3 regions of the Pantoea sp. Lu_F5_004 genome follow, and region 2 is predicted to be linked to each of the others. Evidence: predicted binding sites of a transcription regulator. Region 2 holds the regulator's gene; each other region holds the start of a gene.
The links. Region 2 encodes LexA, which represses DNA repair genes until DNA is damaged. Its sites were predicted from a motif close to TNCTGTATGTACATACAGNA; they were not measured.

Region 1 (4,426 bases), 1.1 Mb from region 2:
GACGGTGGATCGCCTCAATGCCTTCCAGGATCTCTGCATTTAAGGTCAGATTGAAGCTGTCGATATTGATCTGCAACTGTTCAGGCGTGGTGGCGCCCAGCAGCGTGCTGGCCACAAACGGCTGCTGACGCACATAGGCGAGAGCCATCTGCGACGGGTCGATCTGATGCTGCTGAGCCAGTGCTACATATTCGGCAATCGCCTTTTGTGACTGCTCGCCGCTGTAGCGGGTAAAGCGGCTGAACAACGTGTTGCGTGCACCCGCAGGCTGTGCGCCATTCAGGTATTTACCGCTCAGCGTACCAAACGCTAGGCTGGAATACGCCAGCAGCTCTACGCCTTCATGCTGGCTGATTTCGGCCAGACCTACTTCAAAGCTGCGGTTCAGCAGGCTGTAAGGATTCTGAATGCTGATAATGCGCGGCAGTTCATGCTTCTCCGCCAGCTGCAGATAGCGCATCACGCCCCACGCGGTTTCGTTCGACACCCCGATATAGCGGATCTTACCGGCGCGCACCTGTTCGGTCAGCGCTTCCAGCGTCTCCAGCAGCGTCACCTGAGCAGTGGTTTCGCTGTACTGATAGCCGAGCTTGCCAAAATAGTTGGTCTGACGCTGTGGCCAGTGCAGCTGGTAGAGGTCAAGGTAGTCAGTATTCAGGCGTTTCAGGCTGGCATCGAGTGCTGCGCGGATGTTTTTACGGTCCAGCGCCATATCCGGGCGAATCGACGCATCATTGCCACGTGAAGGCCCGGCCACTTTACTGGCCAGAATGATTTTGTCGCGGCTGCCGCGCTGTTTAAGCCAGCTGCCAATATATTGTTCGGTCAGACCCTGGGTTTCCGGACGCGGGGGCACCGGATACATCTCGGCAGTATCAATAAAGTTGATGCCGGAACGGATAGCTAAATCCAGTTGAGCATGGGCGTCGGCTTCGCTGTTCTGTTCGCCAAACGTCATGGTGCCCAACCCCAGCTGACTCACTTCCAGCGTGCTGTGGGGAATACGATGATAGTGCATTGCCAGCTTCCTTTTCTTTATGGAATGGAATGTTGTGTCCTCAGGGACTATAGCGCGAGCAATGGCGGGTAAGGAAGGGGGAAAAGTCGGGGAAATCACCTGCCAGCCGGGAATCGGTGGCAGGCGATTAAATCGGGCACTTAACGTTCAATGATCGTCGAAACCTCATCGCTGTTAATCTGCACCATATGACCTGTCTGGTCTGTGTACTCCACCAGACCGGTCTCTTTATCGATGCTCGGCTTGCCTTCGGTCATGATCATCCGGCCATCTTTGGTCGCCATGACATAATCAGAACTGCATCCACTTAAGAATGCGGCGGTTACCATCACCAGTGCTACTCCTGCCAACCCTTTCATCACGCCAAATCCTCACAAATGGTCAAGTGCAAACAGTGTAGTAATAAATGGTTTTGCCGGCGGGGTTAATCGTAGAAATCTGAAAATAACCGGGCGAGCAGGCTCGCCCTTGACTTTATCAGGCGTGCTTTTTCTTACTGCGCATCAGGTTAAGACACTCAACCGCCATTGAGAAGAACATAGCGAAATAAATGTAACCTTTTGGTACGTGGACCGCAAAACTCTCCAGGATCAGGGTGAAACCGACCAGAATCAGGAAAGAGAGAGCCAGCATTTTCACTGACGGATGGCGGTCAACAAACTCACCGATCGCGCGAGCAGCGAACATCATCATCAGCACGGCAATAACCACCGCCGCCATCATAATGAACAGATGATCGGAGAGGCCGATGGCCGTGATCACCGAGTCGAGGCTGAAAATAATGTCGAGCATCATGATCTGCACAATCGCACCCAGGAAGGAATGGACGCGGGTGTTGTGTTCGCCTTCGCTGCCTTCGATCGTTTCATGGATCTCCATGCTCGATTTCCACAGAAGGAACAGTCCGCCGAACAGCAGAATCAGATCGCGCGCCGAGAACGCATGATCCATCAGCGTAAAGAGCGGATTAGTCAGACGGGCTACCCAGGCGATAGAAGCCAGCAGGCCAAGACGCATCAGCATCGCGCCCATCAGACCAATGCGACGCGCGCTGGCTTGCTGGTGTTTTGGCAGTTTAGCGACCACCAGCGACAGGAAAATGATGTTATCAATACCCAGCACCACCTCAAGGATGGTCAGGGTGCCCAGCGCCAGCCAGGCGTTGGGATCGGAAATCCACTCAAACATACCGACATTTAATCCTAAACGAAAAGTAAACGGCGATTATACGCATTCAACTCGCCGATCTCCCACAAAATTGCGACACATCAACGCGGGTGGCGACGTTCAGAGGAGAAAATGACGCGCCAGCAGGGGCCCGGTGAAGCTTTTCTTCAGGTAGAAACCGCGCGGCAGCGTCATGATTGGCTGGCCCTGATCGCCGATTCCTTCTGTCAGCGCTTTGCTATTGGCGGCTTTGGGCCGGATTTGCAGCCAGGCACCATGTCGCGCGGTAATCTGCTCTACGCGACCCAGCACAATCATATCCATCAGCTCTTCCCAGTCCTGCCGCAGCATCTCATCTTCTTCCGCATCGGGGCTCCATAACAGCGGCGCGCCGACACGGCGTTCCCGCAGCGGAATCTCACGCCCGCCTTCAACCGGGATCCACAATACCCGCGCCAGCTTGTGGCGCACATGGCTGGTGAGCCAGGTCACGCCGCTGTTGCCGGTCAGAGGTGCCACGCAGACAAAGGTGGTTTCCAGCGGTTTACCCTCCGCATCAATCGGGATAGTTTTCAGTTCGATACCCAGATGGGCAAAGTCCTGCTCCGCTTTGCTGCCTGCGCTGGCACCAAGATGCCACTCCAGCAGGATGCCGACCCAGCCCTTGTCGCGTTTAAGATCCGCAGGCATGGGCAGACCGGCGCGCGCGGCCAGGGTTTCCAGGGTCAAACCGGCTAAATCCTGCGCGCGTGCCAGCAGGCTGGCTTCATCTTCGGGTGGTCCTGGCTGGTAACTCATGGTGAACACTCGCAATGATTAAAATTTGTACAACAGCAGGTGAGTCACGTTTCTCACTTAAATAATCCGCGTCAGGGATCGATAATAACATGATAGATCGTGCTTTTTTTAGCGGATTGCATGCTCGCCGCCCTGAATGCTTCAGGGTTATCCCAGCTTACCCGCAACAATGAACAGGATCTCCAGCCCGGTTATCCACAGAAAAATGGGATAACCACCGACTGAGTGCGGTACTGGTTCCATTTACAGCCTTGACTTTTCACGATCTGGCCATTATTTCGCCGCTCTGGCCTAACCCTGAGCGATTATCTGTGGATAAAAAGCAGTGTGCTTATATTTTAAGCAATTGTCAGTTGCCATGAAAATATTCACTGTTTATGAAAGATTTATCGATAAGATTTTTGATTTAATATCATTAAAAATCATATGTATGTGTTGTTATCTTTTTTCGGCTCTCCAGCGCGCATGGAAAAGGTTATTCAGATAACTCCCGCGTTCTGCACAAAGCTATCCACAGAAAAGGTGAATAAGATCGATCTTTTTCACGGTCATTGTTTATAACTTTGCCATTTTCTGTGAGTTATCCCGACGCTGATGGCTTAACCCCCCGTGAATCCAGTGGTTTACCGCCTGTAAGGAGTGTGAAACAATCAGCTCATTCAAATTTTGCTTTGAGGTAGTCCGGTGATCGATGATGATGGCTACCGCCCGAATGTTGGTATCGTAATCTGTAACCGGCAGGGACAAGTGTTATGGGCCAGGCGCTTTGGACAGCACTCCTGGCAATTTCCTCAGGGAGGCATCAATCCCGGTGAAACCGCAGAACAGGCGATGTATCGCGAACTGTTCGAAGAGGTCGGATTACACCGGAAAGATGTTCGAATACTTGCTTCTACCCGTAACTGGTTACGTTACAAGTTGCCAAAACGTTTGGTGCGTTGGGACACAAAGCCGGTATGTATCGGCCAGAAACAAAAGTGGTTTCTTCTGCAGTTAATGTGTAATGACGCGGATATCAATGTGCAGCACAGCAGCACGCCCGAGTTCGATGGCTGGCGCTGGGTCAGTTTCTGGTATCCGGTGCGTCAGGTTGTCTCCTTTAAGCGCGACGTTTATCGTCGGGTGATGAAGGAATTCGCTGGCGTGGTGATGTCTATGCAGGAGAGTGCGGGGCAGCGAAATAATCCTGCCCATCGACGTAAGAGAGGATAGGCCACGCCCTTTATGCTCACTCAGTTGCGCGAAATTGTAGAAAAAGTGGCGAGTGCGCCGCGTCTCAATGAAGCACTCGACATCCTGGTTAATGAGATCTGTCTGGCGATGGATACGGAAGTCTGTTCCGTTTACCTCGCCGACCACGATCGTCACTGCTACTACCTGATGGCGACGCGCGGACTTAAAAAACCGCGTGGCCGCACCGTGACCCTGGCGTTTGACGAGGGG
Region 2 (4,426 bases):
CCGCTTCATTGATACGCACCATCAGGCTGGCAGCAATATCGTTGACGGTCGGAGTTAACCAGCTGGGACGCTGCGGCTCAATCGGATCGATGGCATCGCGCCATTCCGGTACCCGCTTGTTGAGATAGTTGACCAGCGGCAGGGGTTCGCCAAAGTTCACGTAACCCTGACCGAGATTGCGCAGCTTGCGTAAGCCGCGCACCATCTGCATGAAGCCCTCTTTCTCTTTCGCCGCGCCGCGCAGTTCTTTAGCGTAAGTGCCCACTTCCATTACGTGCTCATAGCCGATATAGATCGGCACCAGCGTGATAGGGCGATTTCCGCCGCGCAGCATCGCCTGCAGCGTCATGGCTAAGGTGCCGGTTTTAGGGTCCAGCAGGCGACCGGTTCGTGAACGGCCTCCTTCGACAAAGTACTCAACCGAATAGCCGCGGGTGAACAGCTCGCCGAGATATTCGCGGAATACCGTGGCGTAGAGCTTGTTGCCTTTAAAGGTACGACGAATGAAGAAGGCGCCCAGACGACGGAAAATCGGGCCGGCTGGCCAGAAGTTGAGATTGATCCCGGCTGCGATGTGCGGCGGCACCAGGCCCTGATGATAGAGCACATAGGAGAGCAGCAGATAATCCATGTGGCTGCGATGACACGGCACATAGACAATCTCGTGGCCATCCTGCGCCAGCTGGCGGACTTTTTCGCCGCCATTGACGTTGATGCCCTGATAGAGCCGACTCCAGAGCCAGCCCATCACGCGGTCAGTTACGCGGATGGCTTCATAGGAGAAGTTTGCCGCAATTTCCTCCATCATCTCGACAGCGTTCTGCTGCGCTTTCTCATGGGAGATTTTTTTACTGCGTGCTTCATCCTCTACTGCTTTTTCAATCGCTTTGGATTGCAGCAGACGATTAAACAGATCCTGACGCGCCGGCAAGCGCGGGCCAATCGCCGCCAGCCGCTGGCGGGCAAAATGAATGCGCGCCACGCGAGCCAGCTTCTGGGCGATCGACTGATCCGTACCGTGTTCAGTTGCCATGCGGCGCAGCGACACCGTCGGTGAGAAGCGGACAAAACTGTCGCGCCCGTGCCAGATCACCGCAAAGAACTTCTGCACCCCGTTCAGCACCCGCAGGTGTGGCGTTGCTTCGCCCTGGACTTCACGTCCTGGTGCGCGGCCAAACATCACCGTGACCGGCAGCATCTGAATATCCAGCTTAGGGTTATTGCGATGCAGGTCCAGGTAATCGTGAAAGATTTTCACAGATTCAACGCTGGGCACAAAATAGGGGAAGACGCGTGGGCCATTGTGGATAAACACGTGACGCGGCAGCAGAGAACCATCAATCTCCAGCGGAGTGAGCGGGTCGGGCAGATGATGCCGCAGACACTGTGCGCGTAAAGTCAGTAAGTCGGCCTTCGAATCGTAAGGCAAAACATACATAATAGGTCGGGTCGGATCCAGACCATGTTCAGACACGGGATCGGCCGGAATGGCCTTACTTTTTACCAAAAACGACAGTGGTAAATTAAGCAGTTTGTAATAGAGTTTACGCCAACCTGACATAGACAACATGAAGCCTCTTGTTAGCAAAGCGCCGCAAGCATACCAGAAAGCGCAGCGAAGATCTGTGGTGGTGCCAATTGCACGCAGCCCAGACATTGACGTCAATCCGATGAAAGGGTTCCCACATCATGGCAAATAATGCCACCGGACTTATCAGAATAGTAAAAGCTGCAGGTTACTCATGGCAGGGACTGCGTGCCGCCTGGCAACATGAAGCTGCGTTTCGGCAGGAAGCGCTGGCTGCGCTGGCCGCTATTGTTATCGCGTGCTGGCTGGATGTCGATGTGGTCGCCCGCATCCTCATGATTGGGACGGTGGTGCTGGTGGTCATTGTTGAAATCCTCAATAGCGCCATTGAAGCGGTGGTCGACCGTATTGGTCAGGAGCATCATCCGCTGGCGGGCCGGGCAAAAGACATGGGTTCGGCGGCGGTGTTGATCAGCATCTTACTGGCACTCTTCGTCTGGATCGCGCTGCTCTGGACACATTTGCGATAAGCCTTCCATAACGCGTCTGAGGGCGCGTTTTCCCTGACAATCGGTTTCCATTTCACCAATACCTGTATATACTCACAGCGACTGTATAAACAACCAGGGGGCGGGATGAAAGCATTAACCAGCAGGCAGCAGCAGGTCTATGACCTGATTCGCGACCATATTTCTTCAACGGGCATGCCGCCTACGCGTGCCGAGATCGCCGCGCAGCTGGGCTTCCGTTCGCCGAATGCGGCAGAAGAGCATCTGAAAGCGCTGGCGCGCAAAGGCGTCATCGAGATCGTTTCCGGTGCATCGCGCGGCATTCGACTGTTAATGGAAGTAGAAGCCTCAGAAGGGCTACCGCTGATTGGGCGGGTTGCTGCCGGTGAGCCGATCATGGCGCAGGAACATATCGAAACCCACTATAAGGTCGATCCGGGCCTGTTTAAGCCGTCTGCTGACTTCCTGCTGCGCGTCAGCGGAATGTCGATGAAAGATATCGGGATTATGGATGGCGACCTGCTCGCGGTGCATAAAACCCAGGATGTGCGTAACGGCCAGGTTGTGGTTGCCCGCATTGATGATGAAGTCACCGTTAAGCGCTGGAAAAAGCAGGGTGCTATCGTGCATCTGCTGCCTGAAAACAGCGATTTTGACCCGATTGTTGTCGATACCCGTGCGCAGTCACTGACCATTGAAGGTCTGGCAGTTGGCGTGGTGCGCAACGGCGAGTGGCTCTGATTCTTCTGCCAGCGTGCATTCGTCTTCTCTGATGCTATTCTGTCTGCCCTAATTTTGTCGCTGCCTCTTTTGCGCAGCGACACTGAGCACGGAACGGCGAATGCGCTTTATTACGGCAACCGATAAAAATCTCTGGCGGCTTGCGCTGCCGATGATCCTTTCAAACATCACCGTTCCCTTACTGGGAGTGGTCGATACTGCAGTAATTGGTCATCTCGACAGCCCTGTCTATCTTGGCGGGGTTGCGGTCGGGACGACAGTGACCAGCTTCCTTTTTATGCTGCTGCTTTTCCTTCGAATGAGTACTACTGGCCTTACGGCACAGGCGTTTGGCGCGGGCGATAAAACCGCTCTGGCGCGCGCGCTGACGCAACCGCTGATTATCGCGCTGCTGGCGGGCGTACTGTTCATCGCTTTGCGTTATCCGATTATTCAGCTGTCGACCCATCTGGTTGGCGGCAATCCCGATGTACTCGAACAGGCGGCACTGTTTATTCAGATTCGCTGGCTCAGTGCGCCTGCCACGCTGGCAAACCTGGTCATTCTGGGCTGGCTGCTGGGCGTGCAGTATGCACGCGCGCCGGTGATCCTGCTGGTCGTGGGGAACCTGGTTAACATCGTGCTCGATCTCTGGCTGGTGATGGGGCTGCACTGGGGTGTCGCGGGGGCGGCCACCGCCACGGCGCTGGCAGAGTACATCACGCTGGGTGTCGGCAGCATCATGGTCTGGCGGGTGCTAAAACTGCGCGGAATTACGCTTAGCCTGCTGAAGCAGAGCTGGCGCGGTGACAGCGGCCGGCTGCTGCGACTGAACCGGGATATCATGCTGCGCTCTCTGATGCTGCAACTCTGTTTCGCCTCGCTGACCGTGCTGGGCGCGCGACTCGGCCCTGATGTGGTGGCGGTTAACGCGGTATTACTGATGTTTATTACTTTTACTGCCTACGCGCTGGATGGCTTTGCCTATGCGGTTGAAGCTTTTGCGGGTGAGGCGCATGGTGCAAAAGATGGCAGCAAACTCCTGCGCGTCTGGCACTCTGCCTGTCGGCAGGCGGTGGTGGTGGCGCTGTTCTTCTCGCTGATCTATGCCATTTTTGGCCCGCAGATCGTTACCCTGCTGACCTCTCTTCAGTCACTTCAGCAGACAGCGGACCGCTATCTGATCTGGCAGATGATAATGCCGTTGATCGGCGTCTGGTGTTATCTGCTGGATGGCATGTTCATCGGGGCGACGCGCGGGCGCGAGATGCGTAACAGCATGGTAGTAGCCGCAGCCGGCTATTTTCTGACACTGCTTAGCGTACCGGTGCTGGGTAACCATGGTCTTTGGCTGGCAGTCACGGTTTTCCTGGCGCTGCGCGGCCTGTCGCTGTGGCTCATCTGGCGTAAACACTGGCGTCAGAACAGCTGGTTTGATGCCTGAGTCAGCCGTTGCTGCACGCAAGCCGATACGGATTATTCTGTATTATTCCACGGTTAAGAAATTGGCTACTACAATTAACTTTATGCAGCGCAGTTAACCAGCGCTTTGTATCGTTATTTTGTTAAGCAGCAAGATAATCATTAAACCCGAGGATTGGAGGTCTGCCATGAATAAAGACGAAGCAAGCGGCAACTGGAAGCAGTTCAAAGGCAAAATGAAAGAGAA
Region 3 (4,426 bases), 2.0 Mb from region 2:
GTTCTCACCGCGCGGCAGCGTCTCTTCTTTTTCCCATTGCGAAATCGCCACATGGGACACTTTTACCTGTTGCGCCAATTGCTTCTGCGTTAACTGCAGCGATTTACGTCGGAGTCGGATGCGGTCACCCAGCGTTTCGTTTTTCATAAGCTTGACTTTTTGGTTGAGAGTGACTTAAGTATACTTAAGCCTGGTATTTAAGCAATCTTAAATTTCATGCGGGGGACGTGGCTAAGCAGCACGCAGTAAGTTCCAGAGACCTTACCGTACAAAGGGGTGTGGCATGGAAAGTAGTCTGATTACCAGTATGGGTGCGTTAGTTCTGGGTGGGGGGGCAGCAGCACTGTTCTGGAAACCGTTATTGGCGGGAATAGCGTCAATCGTAACCAGTAATCGAGCCGGCGGCGAAATTATTACCAGCTACAAAGAGCAGGTGGTGTTGCTGAAAGAGAGCAACGTGCTGATACGGGAGGAGAACGATGAACTACGCGAACGGCACGACAGGAATCTGCGGCGTATCTCGACACTCGAAACGGATCTTCGGTTAATCAAGAATGCGGTAGGGATTTTACTGGCAATGACCGAAACCGATCAGAACGATAAATTTCGTAATGAGATTGATCGGCTTATCTCAACTCTGGAGGATCGCAGTGATGGCCATGATTAATAGCACTAAGGCACCTATGTCTTACCGGCGCAAAGTTATCCTCGGCTGCGTATTGCTGAGCTGTTCGATGATTTGCATCCTGATGACGATCATTTTTCTCTACGTCAGTAACACCGCAAACAAGCGAGTCGAGGAGATTCGGGCGGATTATCGCTTAATTGCGGCGCGGCGTGATGACAGAGTGGAGTTGCTGACCGATCAGGTTACTGTAATACAGCATAAGCTGGATGCAATACCAGATCGCATAGCCGACAAAACGGTCATAAAAGTCAAAGAGGTCGTCACTGAGAGTGAGGTACCAGCAGAGAAATCCGGTCAGAAACCATAACTTCCGATTATTCTTAATGCGGCTTCGCTATTATCGACTAGTTTTAAATCTCCGGGCAACATTTTGTACCTGAATGCAGGCCCGCTGATTGGCCGGTTGATGAACCGCTAAGCCTACTCACTTTGGATAAATGACCAGAAGGAAATTTAGCATGAGCGATTCAACAGAAACCAAAACCAAAACTGAATATCTGCGTGACGTGACTTCTCAGCTAAAAGAGATGCGTCACTATGCTCAGACCAACACCGAAACCCTTTCCAGCCAATGGTTAGCGTTTGATGCCGGTGAGTATAAAGACAAGACCAACGCCGACCGAATCGATGCGCTGCTCAATAAGCAGGGTAAACTGCTGGAAGATCTGGATGCCGCGATTCAGGACATCGAGATTGAAATTAATCACAGCGAGCAGGAGAGCTAAGTCATCTCCCGCTAACTGATGTGGTGGCCGTTAAGGGATTAATCGGCCACCAGCCACATTTCCGCTTCGTCGAACATCTCTTCAACAATTCGCGCAACCGTCGCTTTATCGTTCTTACTCAAATCAGTATCAATCGCATTACGTTCCATCGGCTTGACCTTAACTTCAATGTCAGGAAACACCCGATGCACCCGCTTTTCCAGCTCCTCACGAATCATCTCGCGGGCACCCGGTAAACCGGCAACGTTGCGCTTGTCATAAATCAACTCAACAAACATGATGGCAATCCATTCAGGGCAAAATCGCTGACATATAATACTGTAAATAAAAACAGTGGCAAGGCGGCGTGCCCGATTTCGCGTAAATTTTTATCTCGCATAAACCTCAATCTTCGACTAGCAAAATGCGCACGCATCGCGACATAATGGCGGCTTACTTTTAGGAGGTCCGCGATGCGACAACTGGTAATTGATATTCTGCTAAAACTGGCAAAGATGGACGTCGATGCAAAAGAGTTGACGGCGCAACTTGAAGCGCAGTCTCTGCTGGTTGCAGCGCTGCTGGTGCAGGCGAAACAGGACAACTCGCTGACCATTTCAGAAACGGTGCAGGATGCCATTATTACCGCGTCGAAATCTTCGACCGATTTTCTGCAGTCTGATGTGGATCTGCTGCTGACGCATATTAATCGTCTGCTGGCGGTAGCAAGTTATGTTGAAGTAAAGGGTAAGGCGACGGAAGGTGAGGGGTAGGGGCGGATAAAAAATTCGCCTCTGGAGGTGGAATTGAGACAACACCTGCAGAGGCAGTGCATAAGCACTATTCGTTAAAGGACAATCACGACCTTAGTCGCACGCCGAAGTTATACACTTTCCCCCGGTTAGTACAACTTTATCTGCAGTGCCGGAACTGGTTGGAGGTGTTTGCAATATACAACTTCAGCGCGGCCCTGATTATAGCTCGTTTTTGATGCAAAACTCTTCCCAGCTCATCCCCAGCGACTCAGCATGAGATTTGAGATAGGTCTCGATAGCTTCAGCCGCCACCGCTTTATCCGGCTCAGCGAGCTGAATAGAAAAGATCATTCCATCCAGATTCTTCTGCCGCAAAAAGGCCGCATAGATGCGCTCGGCATGCCATTCGCGCAGCTGTCGCAGTGACAGGTTAGCTGCACGGGCGTCGCTCTCTGTTAATTCATCAAGTGCAGACTGAAAGTCGGGATGCGCGGTAAAAAACATCTCGCGCGCCTGGGCATAGTAGGCTTCTGGCGTTTTCATATTCATATTCCTGAAAGTCTGTTGCAGCGCGTCAGTGTAGCGGGTTGTCTTCCGCTTGTCAGGCGTGACAACGGCGGGGCTTTGCATCAGTTCAGCCTCTGAACTTTCGGTCAAAAACCTGACCGTGAGCCTCGCTGCGGGTTAAATTCTGGCGCAATCAGGGTCTGCGTGGTGTTTGAACACCCAGATACCTTGCGCAACGCGGTGGAAAAATTATAACGTAGCCGCCATTGATGGGATCTTAGGGATTAAACATGAAAAAGTGGATGCTGATTGCCGCGCTGGCACTGAGTGGCTGTGCACAAATCAACGATTATGAGAATGCGGTGCAAACACCGGCGCCCGCTGAACTGCAGGGAACCTGGCAAACCGTCGGCCCACAGAGCAGCCTGATCAGCGATAAGGCGATAGCCAGTGTGATCATCAATGCGGATGGCAGCACGCTGGACTGCCGTCAGTGGATGCGGGTGATTGCGAAGCCGGGCAAACTGACCCGGTTAAGCGGCGATTATGTCAATGTAACGCGTCAGGTGCGGGTGATGCCGCTGGTCGTGGAGAATGGCGAGCTGAGTTATGACAGGATGACTCTGCGTAAAGTGGCGCGTCCGACCGTTGAGTGTCAGCAGGCACTTGACGAGGTGGCGAAGCAGCCGAAAGCCGCGGTGATTCAGAACATCGAACCGCAACTGCTGCGCACACCGATTACAGAAAATAACGCGAAGTCGTAACAGCCGACCCATTACAAAACCGCCCCGACGGGCAGAGCGCACTTTACGCTTCTGTCTGCCGGGGCGGTTTTAGTTTTGAGTCATTTCTTCTGCAACGAGCTTATTCTGCAACCACCCAGACGCTGACACTGCCACCGTTACAGACAAAGACCGCCGTGCCGTGCTCGTCGGCAGTAATGGTCTCTTCACGGTTACCCAGATGATCGCGCCAGACCTTGCCAGCAAAACCTTCACCCATTGGCACGCTTTTCTCACCGGCATCGCCGTTCGACATGATCACCACACAGCCTGGCTGTGTTTCGGTGCCGCTGCGGCTGAAGGCCACGCAATTTGGGTGATCAAAATAGTCGGTCTGCACGCCCCAGCCATACTGCTGGCGCGCCCGGATCAATCCTTCCAGTTCAGGGATCACCGGCATCTCAATTTTGTGCTTCTCGCCGTCGCCGCCTTCATCTTCATAGGTCGCCCCGAACAGGTCGGGATAGAAGATGGTGGGCACACCCTGTTCACGCAACAGGATCAGCGCATAGGCCAGCGGTTTGAACCAGGCTTCTACCGGTGCTTCCAACGACTGCAGCGGCTGGGTGTCGTGGTTAGCCACGATCGTCACGGCATGCCACGGATCAGCGACCACCAGCGAGTTAGCAAAGATCTGGCTCATATCGTAGGCGCTGCCCGCGGTTGAGGCCTGGTGAAAGTTCATGTGCAGTGGCGCATCAAACAGCATGGTTTTGCCTTCCACCTGATGCACATACTCCTGCAGCTTCTCCGTTTCAAACGACCAGTATTCCGCGACGATAAACATCGGCTCTTCAGCAACTTCCTGAATATGATCGATCCACTCTTTGTAGAACCAGGCCGGGATATGTTTTACCGCATCGAGACGAAAGCCGGTGCAGGGCACCTGTTCCATCACCCAGCGCGCCCAGTATTTGAGCTCTTCCCTGACCGCGTTGTTGCGAAAATCGATGTTGGCACCCATCAGATAGTCGAAATTACCCAGTTCGT

Region 1: a site for LexA is predicted at 3,215-3,234, ahead of mutH (DNA mismatch repair endonuclease MutH). Genes of this name have one in related genera too.
Region 3: a site for LexA is predicted at 1,730-1,749, ahead of ACR8BN_RS07885 (DinI-like family protein). Genes of this name have one in related genera too.

The regions. Positions count from the first base shown of each region.
Region 1 is NZ_CP194946.1:856,038-860,463, forward strand. Features, by position in the region: gene ACR8BN_RS04095 (NADP(H)-dependent aldo-keto reductase) at 1-1,018, opposite strand, end outside; gene ACR8BN_RS04100 (YgdI/YgdR family lipoprotein) at 1,159-1,377, opposite strand; gene ACR8BN_RS04105 (TerC family protein) at 1,496-2,206, opposite strand; gene mutH (DNA mismatch repair endonuclease MutH) at 2,306-2,983, opposite strand; gene rppH (RNA pyrophosphohydrolase) at 3,668-4,195, shown strand; gene ptsP (phosphoenolpyruvate--protein phosphotransferase) at 4,208-4,426, shown strand, end outside.
Region 2 is NZ_CP194946.1:3,845,853-3,850,278, reverse strand. Features, by position in the region: gene plsB (glycerol-3-phosphate 1-O-acyltransferase PlsB) at 1-1,561, opposite strand, end outside; gene ACR8BN_RS17865 (diacylglycerol kinase) at 1,690-2,058, shown strand; gene lexA (transcriptional repressor LexA) at 2,164-2,778, shown strand; gene dinF (MATE family efflux transporter DinF) at 2,879-4,201, shown strand; gene ACR8BN_RS17850 (CsbD family protein) at 4,368-4,426, shown strand, end outside.
Region 3 is NZ_CP194946.1:1,711,780-1,716,205, forward strand. Features, by position in the region: gene ACR8BN_RS07865 (helix-turn-helix domain-containing protein) at 1-147, opposite strand, end outside; gene ACR8BN_RS07870 (hypothetical protein) at 284-667, shown strand; gene ACR8BN_RS07875 (hypothetical protein) at 654-995, shown strand; gene ACR8BN_RS07880 (hypothetical protein) at 1,147-1,413, shown strand; gene ACR8BN_RS07885 (DinI-like family protein) at 1,452-1,691, opposite strand; gene iraP (anti-adapter protein IraP) at 1,866-2,165, shown strand; gene ACR8BN_RS07895 (DUF6388 family protein) at 2,367-2,690, opposite strand; gene yedD (lipoprotein YedD) at 2,945-3,418, shown strand; gene amyA (alpha-amylase) at 3,519-4,426, opposite strand, start outside.